Linked DNA regions of Verrucomicrobium spinosum DSM 4136 = JCM 18804. The protein of the gene in region 1 interacts with the protein of each later gene in a pairwise test. Links are inferred from orthologs where the notes say so. Each region holds a gene or a part of one and is shown on either strand. Other genes may lie near its edges.

What was found. Proteins that work in one complex are often made in the same cells at the same time.
Region 2: the proteins of VSP_RS29310 (region 1) and groL interact in binary tests that used the Escherichia coli proteins (3 or more experiments, as listed by UniProt). The link is inferred for Verrucomicrobium spinosum DSM 4136 = JCM 18804 from one-to-one orthologs.

The regions. Positions count from the first base shown.
Region 1 is NZ_ABIZ01000001.1:7,233,512-7,240,768, forward strand. Bases 1-2,774 are described here. They hold VSP_RS29310 (ABC transporter ATP-binding protein), read left to right. Parts: upstream 1-890; coding sequence 891-1,658; downstream 1,659-2,774. Other genes in these bases: VSP_RS29305 (MlaE family ABC transporter permease), read left to right, coding at 76-870; VSP_RS29315 (MlaD family protein), read left to right, coding at 1,730-2,774. In the rest of the region: more of VSP_RS29315, read left to right, coding at 2,775-2,794; VSP_RS37950 (PIN/TRAM domain-containing protein), read left to right, coding at 2,982-4,025; VSP_RS37955 (DKNYY domain-containing protein), read left to right, coding at 4,044-4,907; VSP_RS29330 (redoxin family protein), read left to right, coding at 4,982-5,554; VSP_RS29335 (NAD(P)/FAD-dependent oxidoreductase), read left to right, coding at 6,058-7,257. UniProt on the Escherichia coli protein: Part of the ABC transporter complex MlaFEDB, which is involved in a phospholipid transport pathway that maintains lipid asymmetry in the outer membrane by retrograde trafficking of phospholipids from the outer membrane to the inner membrane.
Region 2 is NZ_ABIZ01000001.1:2,494,030-2,499,659, reverse strand. Bases 1-2,965 are described here. They hold groL (chaperonin GroEL), read left to right. Parts: upstream 1-655; coding sequence 656-2,275; downstream 2,276-2,965. Other genes in these bases: VSP_RS10140 (hypothetical protein), read right to left, coding at 2,927-2,965; VSP_RS10150 (co-chaperone GroES), read left to right, coding at 316-606; dnaK (molecular chaperone DnaK), read left to right, coding at 1-95. Outside these bases: more of VSP_RS10140, read right to left, coding at 2,966-3,637; VSP_RS39205 (VIT domain-containing protein), read right to left, coding at 3,896-5,630.

The DNA.
Region 1 (7,257 bases):
CTTTAAACCGTCACAGACTGACAGAGAACGTTCATTGCGCTGTGCCTATGACGGTGCATGGTGCGATTCTGTCTCATGGACCTCCTTTGCCTACCCGGACGTCTCTTCCTCAACTTCCTGATCTACATGGGTCAGCTTGCCGCGCTTTTGCGGGAGCTGGGCATTGCCATCAAGTCCGGGGTCTGGCGCATGCGCCTGGTTGCGCAGCAGATTGTCTCGATCGGCTACGGTTCCCAGGTGGTGGTCATCGTGACCGGAGCTTTCACTGGTGCGGTGTTCACGGCTCAGACCTATTTTAAGTTCAAAGACTTCGGGGTGGAAACTGGAGTGGGCGCGATCGTCTCGGTGGCCATGTGCCGTGAACTCGGCCCCGTGCTGGCAGGGCTGATGGTGACGGGGCGCGTGGGCGCGGCGATGGCGGCGGAGATTGGTACCATGAAGGTGACCGAGCAGATCGACGCCCTGCGAGCTCTCGGGGTGCATCCGGTGGATTACCTGATGTTGCCGCGGTTCTTCGCCATGCTCATCAGCATGCCGCTCCTCATCGCAGAGAGCATCACCTTCGGCCTCGCGGCCTCTTACTGTGTGGTTGTGTTTGGCTTCGGCGTGCCCAGCGCCTGGTTCTGGCAACATGTGGTGGAGCACACCAATGAGGAGGACATCATCTATGGCATGATCAAGGGTCTGATCTTCGGCATTCTGATCACGGTGATCTCCTGCCACCAGGGCCTCACGGCAAGCGATGGTGCAGTAGGGGTGGGCATCGGCACGACCCGTGCGGTCGTTTACTCCTCATTGGCACTGCTCATCTGCAATTTCTTCCTCTCCCTCCTTCTGAACTACTTCTTCCCGCTCGGCACTGGGATGTAAGCAGCCCCCAAGCCGCCTCTATGGCCCAAGCCCCCCCCAATTCCACACCCTTCATCTCCGTTCGCGGCCTGACTCGCAAGATCGGCTGGCAGGAGATCCTGCGTGGGCTGGACCTGGATGTTCATCGAGGCGAGACCCTTATGCTCATCGGCCCCAGTGGCGAGGGGAAGAGCGTGCTGCTGAAGCACCTGATCGGTCTGATGAAGCCCGACAGCGGGACCATCGTCGTGAATGGAACGAGCATGACCGGCCTGCGGGAGCGTCAAATGGCCCCCGTGCGCAAGCAGATTGGCATCCTTTTCCAAAACGCAGCCCTCTTTGACAGCATGACGGTGGAGCAAAATGTAGGCTTCCCTCTGATGGAAGGTGGCATCCGGGATCGCAAGGAGATCGAGCAGCGCGTGCATGAGGCGCTGGAAGTCGTGGAACTGTCCCAGCACAAGGACAAGATGCCAGTGAACCTTTCCGGCGGCATGCGCAAGCGGGTGGGCATCGCCCGGGCCATCGTTCCCCGTCCTCAGTGCGTGTTGTATGATGAGCCCACGGCTGGTCTGGATCCGATCGTCTCAGACGTGATCGACCAGATGATCCTCCGCCTCCAGAGGCGTTATGGCGTGACCTCCATCGTGGTGACGCACGATATGAAGAGCGTCTTCAAGATCGCCGACCGTGTCGCCATGTTAAAGCGTGGGGTGATTCACTTCCTTGGAACGCCCGAGGAATTGCGCAACTCCCCGGATCCCGAAGTTCAAGACTTTATAGAGGGCCGCTCTGGTGTGACGGGCTGATCCTTCACCCCGTTTCCACACTGCCAGCCTCCTCTTTCATCCATTCCCCGCCCCCCTGACCTTGCCCCACCATGGAAGAACGCGATAGAAAATCTGAATTGCTCGTCGGGCTGTTCCTGTTCGTAGGCATGCTGTTGCTCGCCTATTTGATCCTGCAGTTTGGCAGTGTGCGGGAGCTCTTCAGGCCGACGTACCCCCTGACGGTGGAGTTGGCCGATGGCACGGGCATCCGCGAAGCCACGCCGGTGATGCTGGGAGGCTCCCGCGTGGGCAAGGTGACGGAGAAGCCCACCCTCAATGCCGCCCAAAACGGGGTCATCATCTCCCTGCAGTTGTACCAGGACACAAAGATTGGCTCGGACGCCAAGTTCGGCATTGGCACCTCCGGCCTGCTGGGTGACTCGTTCATCGAGATCAAGCCGAGCGGGAAGACGCCCGCGACCTTCATCGAACCCGGAGCTCACATCAAAGGGGAGGTTTCCGCCGGGCTCGCCGGACTCCAGAACTCCGCCGAGCAGATCGCAAACAAGGTGGATGTGGCCCTCGAGGACATCCGGCTGGCCGTGGCGGACCTGCGAGTCTCGCTGAAGCGCGTCAATGAAGGCGCTTTTTCGGAGAAGGGCATGTCTGATGTGAAGGACTCGTTCGCGAAGTTCAACAACATCGTGACCCGCCTGGATGAGAAGACTCTGAACGAAGAGACCAGCCAGAACGTGAAAGATGCTGTGCACAGTTTTAAAGAAGCCGCCAAAGCCCTGGAGGAAGCCGTGAAGAAGCTCCAGCCCGCCTTTGCAAAGCTGGACGGCGTGGTGACCAAGATCGATGGTGTCGTCACGAAGGCTGATACCGTCATGGGCAGTGCCGATGGAGCCATGAAGTCCATTGACGAAAGCGCCGACGCAATCGGCAAAGTCGCCACGGACCTTCGCCGCGGCGAAGGCTTGCTGCCCGCATTAATCAACGATTCAGCGCTCAAGACTGACTTCAAGAACCTGATCTCCAACATGCGCCAACGGGGCATCTTGTTCTACAAGGACAAGTCCGACCCCGGTGCCAGCCCACCTCTGGCTCCCACTCAAAAGTCCCGCTCAGGCTCATCACGCCCCAATCCGCCTCTGGGCGGTCGGGGTCGCTGAGATCAAAATGGGCTGGGAGGACCGGTCATCAGGCGGGCGTTGTTTGTTACCTGTGGTAATGCGGTTGGCGAAATTGCATTTGCATTTCGAATAACAAATAACGAATAACCGCTCTCGCCCACCCATTCTCTTGCGCCAGCGGCAGGGTGGACGAAGATTGCTCCACCTCTTTCCCTTTTCTCCCTGGATGCCTGTCCCTTGGTCCATCCGGCTTGTCCGGACCCTTTTTCTTACGGTAGCAGTTCTCATCGGTGCCACCATCGCGCTGGGCTTTCAGCAGCCCGCCTGGCTGGGGATTGTGTGCGGACTCATCGCGGGCGGATTCTTTGTGCTCGTGGACTCCTTGCTGGCTCAGTTCAGCTTTCGGGAATTCTCGTTCAGCGTTTTCGGTCTGCTTGTGGGCATGTTCTGCGCCTTCCTGATCACCAAGATCGGTCTGTTCGACCTGCCGTGGTTTCGCAATCTCGATGTTTCCACGGACTCCATTCGGAGCATCGTGGAAATCTGTCTCTACAGCATCTTCGGATTTCTGGGCATGAGTCTGGCCCTCCGCAGCGATCGCGATCAGTTTTCCTTCATCATTCCCTACGTACGCTTCCGCCGTGACGCCTCTGAAGGCGAGCCGATGCTGCTGGACAGCAATGTCATCATCGATGGCCGCATTCCCAAAGTTTTCGCCACTGGCTTTCTCAGCGGACGCTTTGTGATCCCCCGATTCGTGCTGGATGAGCTACAGCGTCTGGCCGACTCCCGGGAGCCGCTGAAAAGCGCACGTGGGAAACGTGGGCTGGACTGCGTGCAGGCCATGCGGGAGGCCCATGGCATCGAACTCACGATTCATGAAGATCCTCTACACGAGAACCAGCCTGTGGATACCCGGCTGGTCACCCTGGCCCGCGAGCTGAATGCCCGGCTCCTTACCAATGACGTAAATCTGGGCAAGGTGGCCTCTGTCCGGAGCGTGACCGTGCTGAACTTCAACGATCTTGCACGGGCCCTACAGCCGGAGGTCGCCACGGGGGATGAGTTTGACCTCAGCCTCGTCAAACCAGGCAAGGACAAGCATCAGGCAGTGGGCTATCTGCCCGATGGGGCCATGATCGTGGTCAATCACGCCTCTCAATTCCTGGGGGAAACCGTGCCCATCGTGGTAAGCGGCACCCTCCAAACGTCCGCAGGCAGATTGATCTTTGCGGAGCTTCGATCCGCTGACACCTCAGTGGAACGTTGATCGATCCCTGATCCGCCCATGCACTCCGCTCGACGCTGCTGGTTCCGAGGGCTGACGTTGGCGGCATTGCTCTCCGCCACCCAGTGCAACAAGGAAAAACCGCCCGGGGCGCTGGATCGCTCCGGCTATCATGTGCGCGGCAGCAAGGTTTACTTCCTGCCCAACTGGACCAGCCGCGCCTGGGAAATCCCCGAGGTGGAACTGGCCACCTTTGAATTTCCCCTGCCGAAAGGCACCGAAACGGACTACGCGAGAGACAGGCAATCCGTGTACTGGCGGGGAAACAAGATCTCGGGCGTGGACCCGAAGACCTTTGAGATCCTGGACTCAGGGTATGCGCACGACGCCTCAAACGTCTATCGCAACGGGACCCTGATCTGCGATGATGCCGCCCACTTCGAGATGGTGAGCGGCAACTTCGTCAAGAACAGCCACACCGTCTACGCCCTCTACCCGGCGACAACGCCGGTTTCCCATGACCCTGCCAACTTTCGCGAGATCTCCGCTCAGGATGGCTACAGCTTCTGCGCTGATCTCGCACAAGTGTTTGTGAACGGGAATACGATCCCCGGAGCCCATCCCGCGACCTTCCGGGTCCTGCAAGGCGGTTACACCCAGGATGCTGGGCAGAGCTTCTACTTTGACAAGCCCATGCCGGAAGGGACCGAGATCGAGTCCCTGGAGATCCTGGCGGGAGCCTACGCAAAGGACGCGGCGCGCGTCTATCACCTGGGTCAGGTGGTGGCAGGAGCAGATCCCGCCACCTTCATCGTCACTGATGACAAGTTTCAGCGTGCCAGAGATGCCCACCAGGAATACGAGCAGGGCCAACGCAAACCCAGGCCTGCCCCACCAGAACCACCTCCGCAAAGGGGTCAGTAAGCCCCTTGTTTTATAGCACAGCGCAGAAGGGCACACCGTATGAATAGCCGTCACCCCATCTCAGCAGATCCATCATGAAAGTCCTCCTGAATGTCCTGCTCTGCCTTCTCGTCCCGGTCAGCCTCACCCTTGGCCAGGACAAGCCCCTTGAACTTGCCGATGTGGAGGGCAATCCCCACCAGCCGCTGAAGGTGGGGGATGGGAAGAAGGCGGTGGTGCTGCTCTTTGTCTCACCCTACTGCCCCACTGCGGGAAAGTTTCTCCCCGAGTTCAACCGCATCGCTGCCGAGCAGTCTCAGTCGTTTTCCTTTTACCTCGTGCATTCCGATCCTGAGACCAAGGCGACCGATGCCTACAAGCAGGCCGTCCTGAACGAGGTGAAGTCCACCGTGCTGCTCGACAAGGACCAGGCTCTGGCGAAGAAGCTGAATGCCCGCATCACGCCGGAGTGCGTGGTGCTGAACCCCGCGGCCGAGGTGGTTTATCAGGGGCGCATGAACGACCTCTACCTGGCCCCTACCAAACGCCAGCGTCAGGCCACGACCAAGGAACTCAGCGATGCGCTGGAGGCGATCGCCGCTGGCAAACCGGTGGCCACGCCGCGTACAGAAGCGGTGGGCTGCAAGATTGGGGGGCTGGCTCCCTGAGGAGAACGGACCAACCGCTCGCGTTCTGGGGTGGATGCCAAGGAACCAGCCTTGAGGCGGCCGCCCCAGATCGAAGCTGATCCCCAGCGGGGATCTCTAACACAGCCCAACATTGGACGAGCCCTAAGCGAGTCAACGTTGGGTATCTCCCAGGACGATGATCAGGTGGGAAAGCCGACTGCATCTGCTTTCTCCCCACCGCCATCAACACCCCCACGTCAGTTGGACCTGATGTCTTGTGTTGCCTGACGTTCGCGGCAAGATGCCGCAAACAGCACACAGGATGCGTGCGCTCCCCGAGCTTCACAACCCCAGGTTCCTTGGCAGGTCACAAGCTCGCTCCTCCAGCCCCCCCTGATGCCCCTCCGCCTCAAAATTCCGGTCACGTCGGACCAGGTGTTCGACAACCAATGGAGACTCTGTGCGCCCTGACAGCACGGAGAGAGCGCATGCGCCATTGCGCCCACCCTGTTCCTGAGTCAGAATTGCGACCCTGATTGTCCATGAACCCACCTGAATCTTCCGAGCACCCCTGGGATGTTGTCATCATTGGCGGAGGTCCCGCAGGATCTTCTGCCGCCACCACCCTGGCCCAGGCCGGACGCAAGGTGCTGGTGCTCGAGAAAGAGAAGTTTCCTCGCTTCCACATCGGCGAATCCCTCCTGCCCTACAACCGGCAGGTGTACGAAGAGCTCGGCGTGTGGGAAAAGATCTCCCAGGCAGGCTTCATGCGCAAAAAGGGTGCCCAGTTCCTGCTCGGCGATGGCACGCGCAAGGTGCGGCTGGATTTCTCCAAAGGCTCCTTCACCGAGTTCCCCGAAGCCGTGCAGGTGGAGCGGGCCAAGTTTGACAACATCCTCCTCACCCACTCCCAGGAGTGCGGCGCGGAGGTGCGGCAGGAATCACTGGTGCAGGATCTTCAGGTCGATGCCGATGGCGTCGCAGTGAAGTACCGGGACAAAGAAGGAGCATCCCACCAGGTGAAGGCCAAGTTCCTGATCGACGCCAGCGGCCTGTCCAACTTCACGGCCAACCGCGAAAATCGCCGCACCTACTACGCAGAGCACAAGAAGATCGCGATCTTCAACCACTTCGCCGGGGTGGACATGCCACAGGGTGAGGAATACGGGGACATCCTCGTGATCCGCCGGAACAACTCGTGGTTCTGGATGATCCCGCTGGAAGACGACAAGGTGAGCGTGGGGCTGGTGATGGATCGCGGCGACTTCCAGGCGCTTGGGCAGGAGCCCAGACAGGTGTTCGAGGAGGCCGTACGCACCACCCCCGCCGTGCAGGAGCGTTTCACCAAGGTGGCACCGCCCGCCTCCGTGCATGTGGCCACCGACTTCTCCTACCGGAACAACTCACTGGTCTCTGATCGCGTAATCCGCGCCGGGGATGCTTCCGGTTTCATCGATCCCGTCTTCTCCAGCGGCGTGCTGCTTGCCACCACCAGTGGCCGCCAGGCCGGACTGGTGGCGGATGAAGCCATCAAGCTGGGCGAATCCATGACTCCTGCCATGCAGGCGTATGAGACCGACACCCGCAACCGCATCGGCCAGTACTGGCAGTTCATCGAGCGCTTCTACACGCAGCCGTTCGCCCAGCTCTTCTTCCAGCCCTCCAACCGCTTTAAGATGATGTGCTCCATCAATGCGGTTCTGGCGGGATGCACCCGGTTGCCTTTCCATGTCCGGATGCGC
Region 2 (5,630 bases), 4.7 Mb from region 1 along the record:
CCGGTGCCCCCGAAGGCGCTGCCGAGGCACCCAAGGACAAGGGCAAGGTCGTGGACGCCGACTTTGAGGTCGTTGACAGCGACAAAAAGAGCTAAGACTCCCCCTTTGAAGCACGCGGCATCCCCCCTCTAAAAACGGGTCCGATCCCGTGCTTCAACCGCTTTCCGCGTCCCGCTTCCGACGTGGATTCAGTGACCGACAGAGATTTCCCCACAGCCGGTAGCGACACCGCATTTTTGAAAAACGGCGCGCTACCGACTGGGTGAACCAAACCAAAACACAACAGAAACCCGAAAAGCATACAGCATACCAACCATGGCTACCAAAATCACACCTCTGGGCCGCCGCGTCCTTGTTAAGCGCGTTACGAGCGAGGAAAAGACCGCGGGCGGCATCTTTCTGCCCGACACCGCCAAGGAAAAGCCCCAAGAGGCTGAAGTTCTCGCTCTCGGCACCGGCAAGGATGACGAAGGCAAGGACGTGACTTTCACGGTTGCAGTCGGCAACAAGGTGCTCATCTCCAAGTACGGCGGCACGGAAGTGAAGCTCGACGGCGACGACGTGCTCATCATCAACGAAACCGACATCCTCGGCATCATCGCCTGATTGCGGGCGGATCCTCTCCACTTAACTCAAACATCGAATACCTAAGAACATGGCTAAACAACTCAACTTCGACGAAAGCGCCCGTCAGGCACTTCTCCGTGGTGTGCAAAAGATCGCCAGAGCGGTCAAAGCCACCCTCGGGCCTTCCGGCCGCAACGTGATCCTCGAGAAGAAATTCGGTTCCCCCACGATCACCAAAGACGGTGTCACCGTGGCCAAGGAAATCGAACTCAGCGATCCCTATGAAAACATGGGCGCCCAGCTCGTGAAGGAAGTCTCCTCCAAGACCAGCGACGTGGCCGGTGACGGCACCACGACCGCCACGGTGCTCGCCGAGGCGATCTACTCCGAAGGTCTCCGTAACGTGACCGCCGGTGCCAACCCGACCTCCCTCCAGCGCGGCATCCTCAAGGCCACCGAGGCCATCGTGGCCAAGCTGAAGGAAATCAGCCAGCCCGTGACCAACGCGACCGAAATCGCCCAGGTCGCCACCGTCTCCGCCAACTGGGACACCGAAATCGGCAACATCATCGCCGACGCCATGGACAAAGTGGGCAAGGACGGCACCATCACGGTGGAAGAAGCCAAGAGCATCGAGACCTCCCTCGACGTCGTGGAAGGCATGCAGTTCGACAAGGGCTACCTCAGCCCCTACTTCGTGACCGATGCTGAGAGCATGGAAGCCGTTCTTGAGAACGCCCTCATCCTCATCCACGAGAAGAAGATCAGCAACCTGAAGGACCTCCTTCCCCTGCTTGAGAAAGTGGCCCGCACCGGCCGCCCGCTTCTGATCATCGCTGAAGATGTCGAAGGTGAAGCCCTCGCCACCCTCGTGGTGAACCGCCTCCGCGGCACCCTCAACATCTGCGCCGTCAAGGCTCCTGGCTTCGGCGACCGCCGCAAGGCCATGCTTGAAGACATCGCCATCCTCACCGGTGGTCGCTGCATTACCGAAGACCTCGGCCTCAAGCTCGAAAACCTTGAGCTCACCGACCTCGGCCGCGCCAAGCGCGTCACGATCGACAAGGAAAACACCACCATCGTTGAAGGCGAAGGCGGTTCCGAGGCCATCGCCGGCCGTGTGAACCAGATCCGTCGTCAGATCGACGAAACCACCAGCGACTACGACCGCGAGAAGCTCCAGGAGCGCCTTGCCAAGCTCGCAGGCGGTGTGGCCGTCATCAACGTCGGTGCTGCCACCGAGACCGAGATGAAGGAAAAGAAAGCCCGCGTGGAAGACGCTCTGCACGCCACTCGTGCAGCCGTTGAGGAAGGCATCGTCCCAGGGGGCGGTGTTGCCCTCATCCGTGCTCAGGCTGCTCTGGCTGAGCTCCAGCTGACTGGCGACGAAGCCACCGGCGCTGACATCGTCCGCCGCGCCATCGAAGCACCTCTCCGCCAGCTTGCCGCCAACGCAGGTCTGGAAGGCGCCCTCATCGTGGCCGAAGTCAAGAAGGGCTCCGGCAACAGCGGCTACAACGTCGCCACCGGCGAATACGTGGACCTCATCAAGGCCGGCGTCGTTGACCCGACCAAGGTCACCCGCAGCGCCCTGCAGAACGCCGCCTCCATCAGCGGTCTTCTCCTCACCACGGAGTGCCTCATCTCCGACATCCCCAAGGAAGAGAAGGCTGAGCCTGCTCACGACCACGGCGGCATGGGCATGTAATTCAGTGGTTCGGTAAGCCGGTAAAACGGTGAACCAATAACCCAAGCATCAGCGGGTCGCAGGAAACTGCGGCCCGCTTTTTTGTTTTCACAAACCATCAGACAGGGCTCAACAACTCCAACGCGAACAAGAGTCGCGAAGCGTCCTGGAGTGCCGGTGGCTCGACACCGCTTTCGCGGCTCTTGCCATTACCTATTCAGTCTGTAGCTTTCCCCGAAGGGGATATCTACCACAGCCCAGTGGTTGGACGAGCCTCAAGCGAGTCAAACCCTGGGAACCTCCGGAGAGAGATGATCAGGTGGGGCGGCCAACTGCATCCACTTTCTCCCCACCGCCATGAACGCCTCCACGTCAGATGGATGCGGTGTCATGTGCTGCGTGCGCTCCCCGAGCTTCCCATGCGTAGGTCATTTTGAAAAACTGCCGGACCACGTTTGCCCGCCCAGGCGCCTCGTCAGACCACTGGCAGCACAATGCCAACAGACATGCTGGCGGAGGCACGGGATAAGCCAAAACGCATCCGGCAGGCGAAAGCGGTGTCAAGCCACCGACACTCCAAGACACTGGCGCGCGCGGAATCTATGCCAGGCGAGTTGCGCGCTCTCCAGCGTTTTGCGTCTTGCAGTCTTGTGTCTCCCCGCGCAGCGGCTCTCACTTCAACACAAAGACCACCGTCGCTCCCACCAGCGCGGCAAGAGCCAGCCAGATGACCAACGCCATGACCGGATTGCCATTGGCAGCAGCAGCCTCGCGATGTTCACGGGTCATGATGCTGCGCAGATGATCATCCAGTCCCGGTTGCTGAGAGAGCTCCAACTGCGACATCGTCACTTCACTCAGGAATGGATTGGGAACATCCTTCGGCTGACGCCAGGTGATCTCACAAACATAGCCTGCGCACATCATCAGCCCCAGGCCCGCTCCGGGCAGCCACAGGGTACCTTCATACAACAGCGCGGCGTCTCCTGTGGGATTGGCCGCTTGCGAAGGAGAGATCACTTCCGACTCCTGGAAAGGGTCTGTCACCGCGTCTTCCTTGCGCCATCCCGCGCCGGAGATGATCGGCTGCATGGCCAACAAGGCCTCGTGCAGCGGCACATCAATAATGGGTTTGCCCGCCCAGCGGTACTTGTCTGAGTCTTCCAGAGAGATCTGGTAGAGGCGCTGATGCTTGTCGAACACCAGTTCCAGATCCCATCCAGAGGTCACCAAAAAACATTCTTCATCCTCCTCCCAATCGGAAGTGTCCACGCCCTCTGCATTCAGCAGTGCCTCCACCTCCTTGCGAGTCATTCCCGGCCGCAGTCCGCGCCACGACTTCAGTTCAGACAAATCATACGTGAGTTCGGCAGGGGCATTCATAACAATCAATCTTCAGGCTGAGCACCAGGCGACCGTCGTAGGACGGTCACTCACGGTGCGGTTCTGCCTCATGCATGTGAATCTCCTGCTGCTTGTGACACCGCCACATCACATCGTTGCTGTGCCCTGATGCATCTGGCAGGTGGAGCCGCCCATTTCTGACGGCTAAACGGCCAATTTCCCCTTCCACACTTCCCCCTCACCGATGAACTACTGTTCTACCGAATTACAGAGTCACCGATATACTGACGTACCGGGTCACTGGCCGACCAAGAACTTGCCGATCTCAATCACTTCCTTCTTGTCCTCCAGCCGCCGTGTCACGGCGTCACGACGCACCTTCCCTTCTTGATCGAAAGCCGTCTGGAACTCCACCTGCACCGTTGTAGCCCCCGCCAGCTTCTGCTGGGTGTTGCCAAAGTAATTCACCTTCACCGTATAGGTGCCCGGAAGCGGACGGCGCACGGTGAAGACTTCCGGACCGTAGCCCCGCGTACAGTCTGCGCTCATGTATCCACCGGTCTTGGTGCGGTTGTGATTGTAGATGCAGATCTCCCCGGTGGGGTCGATCACCCACAGGTCCATGTCCGTGTTGTCCGCGTCCCAAGTCAGCACTACCCGCAGATCCACGGGCACGCCCTCCAGCAACGCGGCCGGGATCCCCAACGACTCCACATCCGGCCTCCGGTTGGCCGGGCAGTCCGCCGGCACCTTTTTCAGCAGGTCATTGAGTTCGTGCAGCGCGATCACCTCCACATCACGGAAGCGGCCATCCCACTGTTTCCTCACCACCTCTGAGAGCAACCACGCCGCCCGGGCATAGTCTGGCTCCTTACTCTCCGCCAGACACAGTGCCAGATCACGCCGGCTCTGTGGCTCCTCGCCGCGCATCTTCAGCACCGCCTCAAACAAAGGCACCGCCAGGTCAAGCCTCTCAAGCTGCTGCAGGCGATAGGCCAGGATGCGCAGCAGGGGCGCACTCTCCAGCTCCATCTCCGCCAGGTTCGAGAGCACACGCAACGCCAGACGTTCATCCTTCTTTTCCTCACGGAAGAAGTCCGCACAATCCAGGAAAAAAGCGGAACTGCTGGCGTTGGCCGGGCGCTCCTTCAGATACGCCGCATAGGCATCCTCCGCCTTGCGCAGCTTCTTCAGGTAAGGGGTGTTGGGATCCCAGGCTTTCACTTCAATCTGACTCGTCATGGCAGGTGGGGAAGCATCGCCACTCTCACCCACGACCGATTTGGCGCTGGCGCGACTCCGTGACAGCTCAGCGGGAGCGGGAGAAGCTGGGGACATCGGCATCACGGCCATGGGCTGGGCCGCGGTCGCCGGGCGGGGCGGTGGCGGAGCTGCTCCGCCAGCAGCCCCGTAGCTGCCCCTCGCTTCCCCCTCGGTCTCCTGCTTGAGTTGATCGTCAGATCCAGGCAGCATTTCAAGCCTGCGCTGACGCAGCGCATCCACTGCCAGCATCACCTTGGTTGCTTCCTCGATCCACTGGTTCCGGCTCGCCGTCTCACGCCCTTCCCTCTTCCATCTGGCGTCCAGATCACGCGCCTTCTCTTTCAGAGCAGCGGCAGCCGCCGAGTCTTCCTGGCTCAAAACGCCGCGCTTTCCAGCTTGCCCCACAGCCTTCCCTCCCGGCTGGTTCTCAACAGAGAGTGCCGCATACAGTGCCGCCTCACGTTCGGCTGCTGGCTTCAACACCGTCTCCAGCCAGGGATGGCGCTTGTCATGCCATTCGTTGAACTCCTTCCACGCCTTCGCTACTGCCGCCAGATGCTCGGCCTCATCCTTCTTGCGCGAGTCCTTGGGCTGTTTTTTCAACAGTGCCAGGTATTCATCCCTCAACTCCGGCTCCGCCGGTTCGATCCCATGACGCACGTAGTCCTCCATCCGGTCCAGCACGATCAAAGACGTCCCCTCCGTCACCAGACGGTGGGCCTTGCCCAAGGCAACAATGGCCGCATCACTGTCCGGCTCCAAGGAGAGT